Regions from separate parts of the Liquorilactobacillus satsumensis genome, predicted to be linked through region 2. Evidence: predicted binding sites of a transcription regulator. Region 2 holds the regulator's gene; the other holds the start of a gene.
What was found. The regulator NrdR, encoded in region 2, represses ribonucleotide reductase genes. The targets are predictions, from matches to a motif close to ACACNATATATNGTGT.
Positions count from the first base shown of each region.

Region 1 (7,858 bases), 790 kb from region 2:
GCAATCTTGGCTAGCAGGGCAAGATCATCATCACCATAGGAAATTCCGATACTTAATGTTAATGGCAAATTCTGTTTAGAAGTTCGTTCACGAATTCGATCCAAGATCTTAAATTTATTATCTTCCAGGCGTTTTAAAACACTTGAATATGCCAAAATAAAGAAATGATCATCATCAATTCGCTTAAGGTACATTTGATATTTTTTAGCCCAATTTGAAAGCTCGTTCGTCACATAATTACTCAAATTGGAAACAGCCTTATCGTTTAACGACTGCGTGATTTCATCATAGTTATCTAAAAAGACTTGACCAATTACAACGTTTGTATCTAAATCATGTTGTTGAATTTCGGCATAATGGGTAATGTCCATTAAGTAAATAGCATGAATATCCTTTTGAATCAGCAATTGTAATTTATATTGTCCCCATGAAACCTCAATCGGCTTTTTATTCTCTCGATTTTCTGCAACAAGCTTGGCCAGTTCCGCATCAATTTCAGCAAGAGGTTTCCCTAAGACCTCATTATTACCAAAATACTGCTGCAAATATGGATTTACCCATTCGACTTCATTACGCTCATTCAGAAAAAGAATTCCAATCGGCATCTTGATCAACGCCTCTTGTTCGCCGCGTTTGATCCGATACGATAAATCCGAAATATACTCGTTAGTATCTTCTGTAATCGCCTTAAGTGTAAAGGAAGCGACTACAACTGTTAGCACCACCATTACGAGAATAATTAATCCAAGAATCGGATTAACTAAAAAAGCCATAACAGCGCACACTAGTGACATTGCCAGCAAGAAAAAAGCGATCAACCTGATTTTACTATTCTTCATAAAGGCTGGTAAATGCCATAAATCTTTCGAAAATAACTGTTTCACTGTCTTTCTCCTCACATTCTTGCAAAGATCGCTCTCAGGATCTTCTCCTTCAGAAAAAGGTGCCCCCACCTATAACCAAAATTTTTCATATGTACTTTAGTGAAATCTTGTTTGCATACTATTTTAACACAAACAATTCATTGATACACATTTGATAAGACTGATCGCTAAAATCGTATTTTTGCAAAAGTGCGACACCCAGCGTTCAGCCGCCGTGAGCTAAGTCCTGAATTACAAAGTCACCTGGGTTTGGTTACGCGTAATTTAGGCTTAGGCACAGGTGGTTGCAGGGTGGAGCACGTTAAAAAAAGTGCCAGCCAGCTCAGCAAGCCTTCGAGCACTAACACCAAATTGCAAAATAGGCGGGTTATGATTATGCGCAATTTGAGGTTAGACACAAAAATACCCCCCAAACCCTAGCTAATAAAACCAGAGTTTGAAAGGCACTTCGTTATTACCATCTTTTTTGTTTTGAAATCATTTTACAGCCAAGACATCATGACAATTTTAAATCTGGTGACTGGTTCTAAACCATCCGCGAGTGCTGAAAAATGCATACATATCATTCAAGAAAAACACGCTATAGCTGAAAATCAATGCAAAATTACCATCACCTTGCAACATGGTCTGAATCCATAATGCAATGGTAAAGACTGAACTGATTGTCCAAACAAAATACTGTTCTCGTTTACGATTAAGTTCAAGCAACGAGCCTGTAATTGCCATCGCAAGATTCAAACTATCAAGAAAAACACGTGGATCACTTGTTAAACTAAAAATGTAATAAATAACTCCCCAAGCAAGCACAAAGAAAATTATGTAATAAAGCCATTCACGTAAATTTTCAAATTTTTCTGCTTGAATATTATCATTCCACTTAGGATCTAAGATGCAAAAGAAATCCAGAAAAAGTAAATATCCGATCTGTTCCCATGCAGTCGCGAAATTTCCAGCCATAAAACCTACGGATGCAATACAAATTGCGCTGAATGCTCCAGCCCATCCCTGTATTCCTGAGCGGTTTGAAATTCCAATCACACAAGCAACTGAAAGATTCCCACCAATAAAGGACAGTCCTGATTGCAATGGTGCCGCATTAAATGATTGTACTAATGAAATTACCTGAAGAACAAAGTTAAAGATCAGCAAACCATAACTGAATCTCCCCCAACCACGGCACTGGTTAAACAACCAACTAAAATAATTCTTTCTAAAAACATTTTTTGAATATTTTGGCAAATTTGTCAAAACATCCACATAACGATCAAACATCCAGACATCTCCTTAATACTATCTTGCATTATCCGAATTAACATCGCTTATCAGTAATCACGTTACCTAATAAAAACTTAGTTTTCAAAATTACGCGACAAGCTGACGCTTCCTTCTCTTTTGATTATATGCGCTTAAAACTTAAATAGTAGTCTTGACTTGCAGCAATATATGTAGTATTAGATCGCTAAATTCAATACTATATATAGTATATAGAGTGTTGTAAGATAAATGCATAAACGTTACATTTAACTGAAAATGCACAAAAAAAAAGACCGTGATGGTCTTTTTTTTAAGACTACTCTTCTGTAACAAATGGAAGAAGTCCCATAATGCGTGCACGTTTAACTGCAATTGTCAAACGACGCTGATTCTTAGCGCTTGTTCCTGTTACTCGACGAGGTAAAACCTTTCCTCGTTCAGAGATAAAGCGTTTCAACAGATCTGTATCTTTATAATCGATATATTCAATGTGGTTAGCCGCAATAAAGTCTACTTTACGACGACGACGACCACCTCTACGCTGTTGTGCCATGTTGATGTTCCCTCCTTCTGTTACCTAAAAATCTAGAATGGCAGATCGTCATCAGAGATATCAATCTGTTTTCCATTATCCGCGAATGGATCGTTATTATTATTACCAGATTTAGGTGCATTGTTTTCAGTAGAATTTTTATTCACTGAATTTCCAAACGGATTGTTTTCTGAATTATTAGTTGCTGGATTCCGAGAAGAATCTGAACCTTGCGTGTCATTGCCATGTTGTTGTTGATAACGCTCAGATTGCGAACGTGACTCAAGCAACGAAAAATTGTCAACAATGACTTCTGTCACATAGACCCTATTGCCCTGTTGGTTTTCATAAGAACGTGTCTGGATACGCCCATCCACTCCAACTAGTGAACCTTTATGCGTGAAGTTTGCAAAATTTTCTGCAGACTTGCGCCAAATTACACAATTGATAAAATCAGCTTCACGTTCACCTTGCTGATTGGTAAACTGACGGTTGACAGCGACAGTAAATGTCGCAACTGCAACACCACTGGAGGTATAACGCAAATCGGGATCACGTGTTAATCGACCTACAAGAATAGCTCTATTGATCAATGTTCAGTTCCTCCTTCATGTGATTAAGCTTCGCGCTTAACGATCATATGACGTAAAATTCCATCATTAATTTTAGCAAGACGGTCAAATTCATCGATTGCTTTTGCGTCATCAGCTTTAATATTTACAATATGGTAAGTACCTTCTGTAAAACCACCGATTTCGTATGCAAAACGACGTTTAGACCAGTCTTTTGAATCTACGACTTCAGCACCGTTGTCTTTCAAAATACCATCAAAGCGTTCTACCAAAGAATTTTTTGCGGCTTCATCAATTGCTGGGCTGATAATATAAGTAACTTCGTAAGTCATGACTGTTTACACCTCCTTATGGACTATTGGCTCTTAACCTTGTTAAGAGCAAGGAAAGTAATCTAAATCTATTTCGAGTTAGATACTAACGAAGAAGAATTATATCATTTATGGCACTGTAATGCAAGGCAATCCCGAAAAGCCCTCTGCTTTTAATTACGTGATTTTGCTCAAATTAGCCGAAAATTATTCTTCTGTTTGTTCTTCGTCTGTTTCCTCACTGCTTGTTTCATCCGGCACAACCTTAGCCATTGTTGAAACTAGTGCTTCATCATCAACTCTAATCAAATGAACACCTAAAGTTGCACGCCCCGTAACTGAGACTGTCTGAATATTGAAACGAATCATTACACCCTTATTTGTAATCAGCATAATATCTTCGTCACCCTTGACTGTAGTTAACCCTGTCAGCGGTCCATTCTTAGTCGTAACGTTTGAGGTCTTGATTCCCTTGCCACCACGGCCCTTAATTGGATAATCTTTTGCAGGTGTTTGTTTGCCGTAACCATTTTCACTAACTACAAACACATGACTGTCTGGGTAAAGCACATCTACGCCAATGACATAGTCAGCTGGACGCAACCTGATTCCACGCACACCCGTAGCAGCCCTTCCCATTGAACGGACGTCTGTTTCCTTGAAACTCACAGCATAACCGAGATGAGTCCCTATAATAATATTTTGCGTGCCATCCGTAATGAGCACATTGATTAATTCATCATTATCTTTGAGCGAAACCGCCTTGAGTCCATTGCTACGAATATTGGCAAATTCTGCAACAGCCGTTCTCTTAGTAATTCCCTTTTTAGTAGTGAAGAAGAGATAGTACTCCTGTTCCTTCATTTCCCGCGAAATATTGATGACTGCTTGGATTTTTTCACCAGAAGCAATCCCCAGCAAGTTGATCACTGGAATTCCTTTAGCGGTCCGACCATATTCCGGAATTTCATACCCCTTCATGCGGTATACTTTCCCCATATTAGTGAAAAACAGCAGTTCATCATGCGTCGAAGTTGTCACTAAGTGTTCAATAAAGTCATCGGCATGAACGCCCATTCCTTGAATACCACGGCCTCCACGTCTTTGAGTTTTAAAATCGCTTGTCGGCAGACGCTTAATATACCCATTATGCGTAAGTGTCACAGCAACTTCTTCTTCCTCAATCAGATCTTCATCCTCAATACTAAGAACTTCACCAACCATTAATTCAGTTCTACGTTCGTCTCCATATTTTTCTTGGATTTCCAGCAATTCTTCATAAATAATCTTGTCAATCCGCTCAGAATGTGCCAAAATATCGCGATAATCAGCAATTGCTGCAACCAATTTTTGGTACTCGTCTTCAATTTTTTCACGTTCCAAACCAGTTAAACGAACAAGGCGCATATCCAAAATTGCTTGGGCTTGTCGATCGGACAGTTGGTAGCCCTCAATTAAGCGTTTCTTTGCAATCTCGCCACTTTTAGAACTACGAATAATATTAATAATTGCATCAATATGGTCAAGCGCGATCCGCAAACCTTCTAAGATGTGAGCTCGTGCCTGTGCCTTTTTTAATTCAAATTCTGTTCTGCGGCGAATCACGCTTTCTTGGTGCTCCAAATAATATGTCAAAATGTCTTTAAGACTCAAAATTTTGGGGGTTCCCTTTACAATTGCAAGCATATTGAACCCAAAGGTTGTTTGCATTAAAGTTAATTTGTATAAATTATTTAAAATAACTGAAGCGCTCATATCGCGTCTGACATCGATTGAAACTCGCATTCCTTCACGATCAGATTCATCTCGAATATCAGTAATTCCTTCGATTTTTTTCTCACGGGCAAGCTCGGCAATTCTTTCTATCAATTTAGCCTTATTCACCATATAAGGGAGTTCATGAATAATAATTTGTTCTCGGCCATTTGCTTGTTGTTCGATTTCCACTTTAGCCCTAATTGTCACGGTCCCTCTGCCGGTTTCATAAGCTTTGCGAATTCCAGACTTGCCGAGCACAATTCCGCCAGTTGGGAAATCTGGACCTTTAATCGCCTCCATCAAATCGGCTGTCGTGGCATCCGGATTATCCATCAAAATATGCAATCCTGAAATCACTTCTGCCAAGTTGTGCGGCGGGATATTAGTAGTCATTCCGACAGCTATTCCAGTTGCTCCATTGACAAGGAGATTGGGAAACCGCGAAGGCAAGACAACTGGCTCTCTTTCTGAACCATCGTAATTTTCTTTAAAGTCAATCGTATCTTTATTAATATCACGAAGCATCTCGGTTGCAATTTTACTCATTCTCGCTTCCGTGTAACGCATCGCAGCAGCTCCATCACCATCAACTGAGCCAAAGTTTCCATGACCATCAACCAGCATGTACCGATAACTGAAATTCTGTGCCATCCGGACCATTGACTCATAAATTGCTGAGTCACCATGGGGGTGATATTTCCCCATAACGTCTCCCACAATTCTTGCTGATTTTTTATACGGCTTGTCAGGAGTGACGCCTAATTCATTCATACCGTATAAAATACGCCGATGAACTGGTTTTAATCCATCACGAACATCTGGAAGTGCACGCGCCACAATTACGCTCATCGCGTACTCCATAAAAGATGTGCGCATTACTCCCGACAAATCAGTCTGCTTAACTCGATTCGGTAGCTCTACCAATGTCTCTGCCTCCTAAATTCTTGCAATCATGTATTATTTCCCGGGAAATAGCTTAAACGTCCAAGTTCTCAACGTAAGTTGCATTTTCTTCGATAAATTCGCGCCGTGGCTCAACCTTATCGCCCATTAACATCTCAAAAACATTATTTGCTTCTTCAGCATCAGAAAGTTCCACTTGCAACAAGCGACGATTTTCAGGATTCATTGTCGTTTCCCACAACTGCTCAGCATCCATCTCACCTAACCCTTTATAACGTTGAACAACTGGCTTAGGACTTGGTGGCAGTTGACCTAATGTCTGCTCTAACTCACTTTCAGTATCAATATACTTAATCATTTTACCTTGCCTTACCTGGTACAAGGGCGGTTGTGCAATATAAACATACCCTGCGTCAATCATTGGACGCATAAAGCGATAGAACAGTGTTAGCAACAGTGTCCTAATATGGGCGCCATCAACATCGGCATCTGTCATTATGATCAATTTATGATAATTTGCCTTAGTCACATCAAATTCCTGCCCGAATCCCGTTCCAAGTGCCGTGAACAGGGAGCGAATTTCCTCATTGGCCAGCACACGATCAAGAGACGCTTTTTCAACATTCAGGATTTTCCCACGAATTGGCAAAATTGCCTGTGTTAATCTTGATCTTCCTTGCTTAGCTGAACCACCAGCAGAATCTCCTTCGACAATAAATAATTCCGAAATTGCCGGATCTTTGCTGGTATTATCTGCTAATTTTCCTGGAAGATTACTAATCTCTAAACCGTTTTTCTTACGCGTAACTTCACGCGCACGCTTAGCAGCGACTCGTGCTTTAGAAGCCAGCATCCCTTTTTCAACAATTTTACGCGCCACCGTCGGGTTCTCAAGCATAAATTTATTAAAATGTTCCGCAAATAAGCGATCAGTAACTGTTCTTGCATCCGAATTTCCTAATTTAGTTTTTGTCTGACCCTCGAACTGTGGATTAGGATGTTTAATACTTACAACTGCAGTCATCCCTTCGCGTACATCTTCTCCAGACAAATTATCTTCATTTTCCTTTATCATGTTGCTCTTATGCGCATAATCATTGATGACACGCGTCAAAGCTGTTTTAAAACCAGCTTCATGGGTCCCGCCTTCATAAGTGTGAATATTGTTCGTAAAGGTCAGCAGGTTGGAATGAAAATCATTCGTATATTGCAAGGCCACTTCAACAATAATTCCTTTTTGCTCTCCCTCAAGATAAATAGGTTCATCAAAAAGGACTTCTTTGCCTTTATTCAAAAATTCCACGTAATGCCTAATGCCACCAACATAATGAAATTCTTTATAAGTTGGTTCCGCTGGACGCTCATCCTTAATCGTAATTTTCAAACCTTTATTTAAAAAGGCAAGTTCGCGAATTCGCGTAGTCAAAATTTTAATATCATAAACTGTTGTTTCAGTAAAAATGTCAGGATCTGGAACAAAATGTACGCGCGTGCCATGTTCATGTTCACCACAATTACCGCTGATATGCATCTCATGCTCAACTTTGCCACGCTTAAAATCCATTGCGTAGAGCTTGCCATTATGTTTAACCTGGACACTTAAGCTTGTAGAAAGAGCATTAACAACAGAGGCCCCAACACCAT
Region 1 covers NZ_OZ061606.1:1,339,082-1,346,939, forward strand. Annotated here, with positions in the region: gene AB3Y88_RS06170 (DHH family phosphoesterase) at 1-884, opposite strand, end outside; gene pnuC (nicotinamide riboside transporter PnuC) at 1,392-2,156, opposite strand; gene rpsR (30S ribosomal protein S18) at 2,455-2,691, opposite strand; gene ssb (single-stranded DNA-binding protein) at 2,724-3,263, opposite strand; gene rpsF (30S ribosomal protein S6) at 3,287-3,574, opposite strand; gene gyrA (DNA gyrase subunit A) at 3,761-6,235, opposite strand; gene gyrB (DNA topoisomerase (ATP-hydrolyzing) subunit B) at 6,288-7,858, opposite strand, start outside.
Region 1: the regulator NrdR is predicted to act here: its motif matches at 2,353-2,368, upstream of pnuC (nicotinamide riboside transporter PnuC).

Region 2 (7,858 bases):
CCTGAACATGTCTTAGAAAAATATGGAATTACTCCCGCACAAATTGTTGACATGAAGGGATTAGTGGGCGATTCATCTGATAATTATCCTGGAGTTGCCAAAGTGGGTGAAAAAACGGCGCTCAAACTTTTAAAACAGTTTGGTTCGTTGGAAGCATTGTACGAAAATCTCGATCAGTTAAAACCTTCGAAAATGAAGGAACACTTGGAAGAAGATCGTGAGACCGCCTTTTTATGTAAAGATTTGGCACGTATCCGGCAGAACGCACCGGTTAGTCTTGAACTCGCTGAGCTGGCATGGGCAGGGGAAAATAATGAACAGCTAACGTCTTTTTATGAAGAAATGGACTTTAAAAGTTTCTTACGTAAACGCGCGGCTAAAAATCCTGCAGAACAGCCAGAAAGAAGCATAAAAAAATTTGCTTACACAGTACTTGACGAGCAAACTATCATAAAGAGCAATTTTCAAGCGCAACAGGGCATTTCTTTTTACCTTGAAATGAGTGGCGCTAACTATCATCAAGCACCTTTGGTGGGGTTTGTACTCGTGTTGGGTGCTCAATACTTTGTTTCGCGAGACTGCAAATTATTACAGCATCCCAAGCTACGTCAATTACTGGCTGATCCCAAGGTGAAAGTGGACCTCTTTGATGGTAAGAGAACTTTTGTAGGGTTAGCACGGCTTGGAATTAATTTAACTGCAATTGATTTTGATCTTTTACTTGTTTCTTATCTTTTGAATACTAGTGAAAACAGTAATGATTTGGGTAAATTGGCACAGTTACATGGCTATGAAGACGTGCGCTCCGATGAAGAGATCTATGGGAAAGGAGCTAAGTATCAAATCCCGACAGATGATAAAATCTTTTTCGGTCATTTGTGCAGTAAGGCACACGCGATTACAACGCTAAAGGCCCCCTTATTGCTGAAATTAAAAGAAAATCAGCAAGAAGAGCTCTATTTGAAGATGGAACGACCACTCTCACTAGTTCTAGGCGCGATGGAATTGGCAGGTATCAAAGTTGATCAGGCGCGGCTTGAACAAATGGGAAGTGAGTTCAAGGAAAGAATTAAAGAAGTTGAGCTGGAAATTTATAATGAAGCTGGTGAAGAGTTCAACTTGAATTCTCCAAAACAATTGGGAGTAATTCTGTTTGAGAAGCTGAAACTTCCGGTAATTAAAAAAACTAAGACCGGTTATTCAACTGCTGTCGGAGTACTTGAACAATTGCGGGGAATGGCACCGATTGTCGATAATATCTTAAAGTATCGTCAGATTGCTAAAATTCAGTCGACTTATGTGGAAGGCTTATTAAAATATATCTCACCTAAGGATAGTAAAGTGCATACAAGATATACACAAACTTTGACTGCAACTGGAAGATTATCGTCAGTTGATCCTAATTTGCAAAATATTCCGATTAGATTACCTGAAGGCAAGAAGATTAGACAGGTATTTGTGCCACGCAAAGCGGGCTGGGAAATCTTTTCTTCTGATTATTCGCAGATTGAGCTGCGCGTACTAGCGCATATTTCACATGACGAGAATATGCAAACGGCCTTTAAAGCTGGTGCTGATATTCATGCCAATACGGCAATGCAGATTTTCGGGTTAGATGCGCCCACACAGGTGACACCTAACATGCGGCGGCAAGCGAAGGCTGTTAATTTTGGAATTGTTTACGGAATCAGCGACTATGGTCTGGCACAAAATATTGGAATTACACGCAAACAAGCCAAGGCGTTTATTGAGAGATATTTTGAAATCTTTCCAGGAGTCCACGAGTACATGAAACGGATTGTTGAGCAGGCACATGCAAAAGGATACGTTGAAACACTTTTCAAACGGCGTCGCTATCTACCGGACATTAAGAGCAAGAACTATAATCTACGCTCTTTTTCAGAAAGAACAGCGATGAATACCCCAATTCAAGGAAGTGCGGCTGATATTATTAAAGTCGCAATGATTAATATGCAAAAAATGCTGCAGCAAGAAAAACTTCAGGCAGTCATGCTACTACAAGTGCATGATGAACTGATCTTTGAGGCGCCCGATGATGAGATTGAACGCTTGGAAAAACTTGTGCCGCAAGTGATGGATCAAGCTGTTTCGTTAGAAGTTCCGCTTAAAGTAGAGAGTTCTCATGGCAGCACGTGGTTTGATACTAAGTAAGATTGTGATGGAAGGAAGAAAAGCAGATGCCGGAATTGCCAGAAGTAGAAACGGTGCGTCGCGGGCTTGAAAAATTAGTACTTGGCGCCCAGATTGAGAATGTGAAAATTTATTACCCCAAAATTATCAATGGGGATCCCCAGAGCTTTCAACAAGAATTGCGTGGACGGACGATTGAAAGTATTACACGGCGCGGAAAATATTTGATCTTTAATTTCGATACTGGGATATCGTTTGTCTCCCATTTACGGATGGAAGGAAAGTACTTTGTTGAAAATCCTAAAACTCCACTTGAAAAACATACGCACATTGTTTTTACACTTTCTGATGGTCAGCAATTAAGATACAATGATGTGCGCAAATTTGGCAGGATGCATTTGGTGAAAACGGCGCAGGTCCAACAACTTCCAGGGTTAAAGAAGCTAGGTCCCGAGCCGACAGCAGCTTTATTTGACAAGCAACTTTTTTATGAAAGATTGAAACATAAGAAAAAAATGATTAAGCCTGCCTTACTAGATCAAACGATTGTTGCGGGGTTGGGGAATATTTATACAGACGAAGTTTTATGGTCTAGTAAAATAAATCCGCAGACACCTGCTGCACACCTCAGCAAAAGTGAGGCTGATCGCTTACATGATGAAATTATCACTGAGCTAGCACGAGCAACTAGCCAAGGAGGGACAACTGTCTTTACGTATACTGATACGTTTGGGCACGCAGGTTCTTTTCAAAAACAACTACATGCTTACGGCAGAAAAGGACAGCCTTGCGAACGCTGTGCAACACCACTGAAAAAAATAGTGGTCGGGCAGCGTGGGACCACCTTTTGCCCGCAATGTCAGAAGGTGAAATAATTGACATATGTTTTGGGGTTGACTGGCGGCATTGCAGCTGGCAAAACAACTGTCAGCGATTACCTAAAAAAAGCAGGTGCAGTCGTGATCGATGCAGATGTAATCGCACGCACGGTGGCATGTCCTGGAACTCCGGGCTTAAAGCAGATCGTGGCGGTCTTTGGCACGGAGATCCTCACTTCTAAGGGACAGTTAGCCCGTCAAAAATTGGGAAATCTTGTTTTTGCGGATCAGCATAAGCTGGCGAGCTTGAATCGCATTATGGGACCGTTGATTCACGCAGAGATTTATCGGCAACTAAAGGTTTATAAAGAAAAAAAAGTAAAGCTACTTGTGTTGGCAATTCCTTTATTATTTGAGGGCGGATATGCAAAATACTGTGATAGTGTAATGACGATTTCAAGCAGCAAAACATTGCAGCTTCAACGTTTAATGAACCGCGATGGATTAACGCAACAGCAGGCCAAGGAACGTCTTGAAGCACAAATGTCCGAAAAAGAGCGCAACCAACGTGCTGACATTGTGATTGATAATACTAAAGAAGTTGAAGAAACCCTGTCACAAGTGCTAAAATGGCTTATAACGAATGGGTTTGCAGAAAAAGCATAGTATTTTAACGAGGTGAAAAATATGAAATGTCCCCGCTGCCATCATAATGGTTCGCGCGTGGTTGATAGCCGACCTGCTGATGGCGGACATGTAATCAGGCGCCGACGCGAGTGTGAGGCCTGTGGGTTTCGCTTTACTACTTTTGAACGAGTTGAAGCGACACCGTTACTTGTCATTAAAAAGAATGGAACACGTGAGGAGTTTAACCGCGAGAAAATTCTACGTGGAATTGTCCGTGCTGCAGAAAAACGTCCGGTAGGTATGGATGAAATCACACGCATCGTTGATGACGTTGAAAATAAGGTCCGGTCATTAGGCGAAAATGAAGTTTCCAGTCAACTGATTGGTGAATATGTAATGGGCTTATTGGCGGATGTTGATGAAATTTCTTACATCCGTTTTGCGAGTGTTTATCGCCAATTTAAGGACATGAAAGTTTTCTTGAAAGAACTCAAGGAAATGATGGCACGTGATAAAAAAAATAAAAATAAAAATGAGAATGAATCCGATGATCAGTAAGGGGGAGTGACCAGCTTGACGATGGTTAACGATAGTTTTTCACCCAAAGATGGATTCATTGTTTTTTCTCGGCAGAAGTTGCTTGCAGGTGATCCTGAAATAGTCATTAAACTATATCAACCCCTGATTGGAGCAGCTTCATTCAGTCTTTATATGCTATTGCGCACGTTTGTTGCACAGAGGGTTTCGCTCTCTGAACGCAGAATGCACACAACTCTGTTAGAGCTATTGGATATGGGAGCAAATAAGCTATATGAGGCACGGTGTAAATTAGAAGCAATTGGACTGTTACGGACGTATGAACAAGAAGATCAATTGGGGAAAGTTGTTCTTTACGAATTACAGGCACCCCAACTTCCACGTGCATTTTTTGAAGATGATCTTTTGCGGACACTCTTGCTTGAGACTGTTGGAGAGCAGCAATTTAAAGCGCTGCAGCACTACTTTTTTAACCCGCTTTTTGAGCACCCACAAGCAGTTGAGACGACTAAACATTTCTTGGAAGTTTTCAATATTCAACCGCGCACACTGCAACAAAAGACTCGATTAGCAAGTCTTTTCGAGAGCTCTGCGACGAAAAAGCCTGAGATGAGTTGGAAAGAGACTGGACTTGATCGTACTTTCGTAGTTGCGCTGCTTGAACATTCATTTATAGATACAAAGCAGGTGTTGGAGCATGAAAAAAAATTATTAGTGGCACACGTAGTTTATGGACTTGATGAGCTTACGCTGGTTAATCTTTTGGAGCAAGCCGCAAATGTAGCAACTAACAAAGTTGATTTTGCACTTTTTGAAAAGTTAGTACAACAGCAAAAACCACAAGGTGCGCTTACAAAACAGGTGAACCAGCCACAGGCTGAAGCTGTTACCAGCCAAGATGTTCCTCAGTTGCGACAAGAAGATCAAGGACTCTTAGATGCGTGTCGCGCCTATGCACCGGCAGACTTTCTGCGCGTCTTGAAAAAGGAAAAAGGGAGCTTTGCGACAGCTTCTGAATTGCATACTTTAGAATGGGTTGGACAAAAGAAACTTTTTCACCCTGCTGTGATTAATGTTTTGATTCATTACATGATGATTGACAGAGAAATGGCATTGTTGAATCGAAATTTTTTTGAAGCGGTGATTTCCGATTGGAGTCAAAAAAAGATCGCGACTCCTGAAGAAGCAATGCAGCAGGTACGCAGTTTCAATTCACTTAAGAAGCAACAAAAAACGCCGACTTCGAAAACACGACCGCGCAGACGCACGCAGGTAATTCAAAAAGAAAAGTTACCTGATTGGGCAAAGGATGGAGCACAGTTAACACCGCAATCTAAATTCAGCGAAGCAGACCGGCAGAAGTTAAAAGCGCGTCTTAGCAAATTTAAAAAGAAACAGTAAGAAGGGGGCGAAAAAATGAAGAACGTCGGTGATGAACTTGCGCAACAGTTAAAAAAGCACAACTGGACCAAAAATTATCAACAACTGATTCGACAAGCTTTTGCTGATCAAGAAGTTGCACGGTTTATTAAAGAAAATCAAACTGAGTTATCAAAAGAGGATCTCGTCCGCAGTGCAAGTAAGGTTTACGAATTTGTGACAATTAAAAAAAAGTTGGCAAATGGAGAAGAAGTTCCAGTACCAGGATATCGGCCCCAGCTGATTTTGAATAATCATCTAATTGAGGTTGCGTATGTCCCAAGTGAACAATTACTGCTTGCTAGAAAGCAACAGGCTGTGCGTGCACGTGTCCGTTCTTTGAATATGCCTAAAAGTGTTAAAGCTGCACAATTGTCGGATTATGATTTAGAAGGACGTGAAGAAGTTGCGGCTGCGGCTGGGAACTTTATTGAGCAATATATTGCGCAACCGCAAACATTTATTCCAGGGATGTATCTGGAAGGCAGCTTCGGTGTAGGTAAAACTTTCTTGCTAGGAGCGATTGCAAATGGCTTAGCCGAAGAAGGATACCAGTCGACGCTTCTTCATTTTCCTTCTTTTGCTGTTGAACTTAAAAATGCAATTAGTGGCGGCGGTACACTGGCAATGATTGAAAGTGTTAAAAAAGCTCCGATTTTAATGCTCGATGATTTAGGTGCTGATCAACTGTCAAGCTGGTTACGAGATGATGTCTTGGGCGTTATTTTACAATATCGAATGCAAGAAGAGTTGTCGACCTTTTTTAGTTCAAATCTATCAATGAAAGAGTTGCAGGAGCAGTATTTAACAATTAATAATCGCGGTGAGGCGGAGCCACTTAAGGCACGCCGTATCATGGAACGCATTCGCTTTTTAGCTCGAGAATACACAGTCATTGGGCGTAATAGAAGGCATTCTTAAAATCTAAAGTTAGTCTTGAATTAACAAAAAGATAGTGGTTTAATAATAGATGTTAACCGTGGAAGATAAAGAGCTTATCCTTGCAGGGATGGACGGTACTAACTGAAAACTGTCCAGTTGATATAGCTGACCACTTCCATTTGTTTTTCCAATGAAAAGTTGGAACGATTCGTTTCGTTAGCAACGTCTTGAGGAAGTTATGCTAAGCATGACTTTAAATTTTGGGTGGAACCGCGTTCTTAACGTCCCTAATGTGCAAGCGCACGTTAGGGGCTTTTTTTATTTATTTTTACGGGGAGGTATTGAGAATTATGGAAAAAATTAAGCTTGAATTTCCAGATGGAACGGTCAAAGAATTTGCAAAAGAAACAACAACGGAAGAGATTGCGAAGTCAATTAGTACTAGTTTAGCTAAAAAGGCAGTAGCTGGGCGTCTTAATGGTGAGCTGATTGACTACGAGTTTCCGCTTGTAGAAGACGGAAAAATTGAAATCATTACGAAAGAAACAGCAGAGGGTTTGCGGATCTTATGGCACACCGCAGCACTTGTTTTAGGTGCTGCACTGCAAGAACTTTATCCGACAATGAATTTTGGAGAAGTGCAGGAGACTGCGCACGGATTTTATCTTGATACTGATAATGCTCAGGGCCAGGTTGCTGAGACTGATTTTGAAAAAATTACGCAAAAGATGAAAGCAATTGTGAAACAAAATGTTCCGGTTAAAGCAGCCGTATTGTCACAAGCAGCGGCACTTAAATTAGTTGCAGATGATCCTTATACAACTGAACTTATTAAAGAAACAGGAAAAGATCAGGTACTCGTACATCGTTTGGGCGATTTTGTAGATGTTTCGCAAACACCGACACTTTCACAGACAAGTTCAATCAAGGTTTTCCAATTGCTGTCAGTCGCAGGTGCCTATTGGAAGGGTGCTTCAAGTAATCCAATGCTGCAACGTGTTTACGGAACTGCATTCTTTAAACAAAAAGAATTGGAAACAGAGCTGCAAAGAAGGCAAGAAGCCCGTGAACGCGATCATCGTGTGATTGGAAATGAACTTGATTTGTTCTTTGTTGATCCTAAAGTTGGTGCAGGATTACCTTACTGGATGCCTAAGGGTGCCACAATCCGCCGGACAATTGAACGTTATATTATTGATAAAGAAGTTTCGCGTGGTTATGAACATGTCTATACTCCTGTGTTAGCTAACCTTGATCTTTATAAGCAATCAGGTCATTGGGATCATTACCGTGAAGATATGTTTCCTCCAATGGATATGGGCGACGGTGAAATGTTGGAATTACGTCCAATGAACTGCCCATCGCATATTCAAATTTACAATCATCACATTCGTTCTTACCGCGACCTTCCTTTAAGGATTGCA
Region 2 covers NZ_OZ061606.1:545,912-553,769, reverse strand. Annotated here, with positions in the region: gene polA (DNA polymerase I) at 1-2,172, shown strand, start outside; gene mutM (DNA-formamidopyrimidine glycosylase) at 2,199-3,026, shown strand; gene coaE (dephospho-CoA kinase) at 3,027-3,635, shown strand; gene nrdR (transcriptional regulator NrdR) at 3,657-4,154, shown strand; gene AB3Y88_RS02595 (replication initiation and membrane attachment family protein) at 4,176-5,534, shown strand; gene dnaI (primosomal protein DnaI) at 5,550-6,473, shown strand; gene thrS (threonine--tRNA ligase) at 6,785-7,858, shown strand, end outside.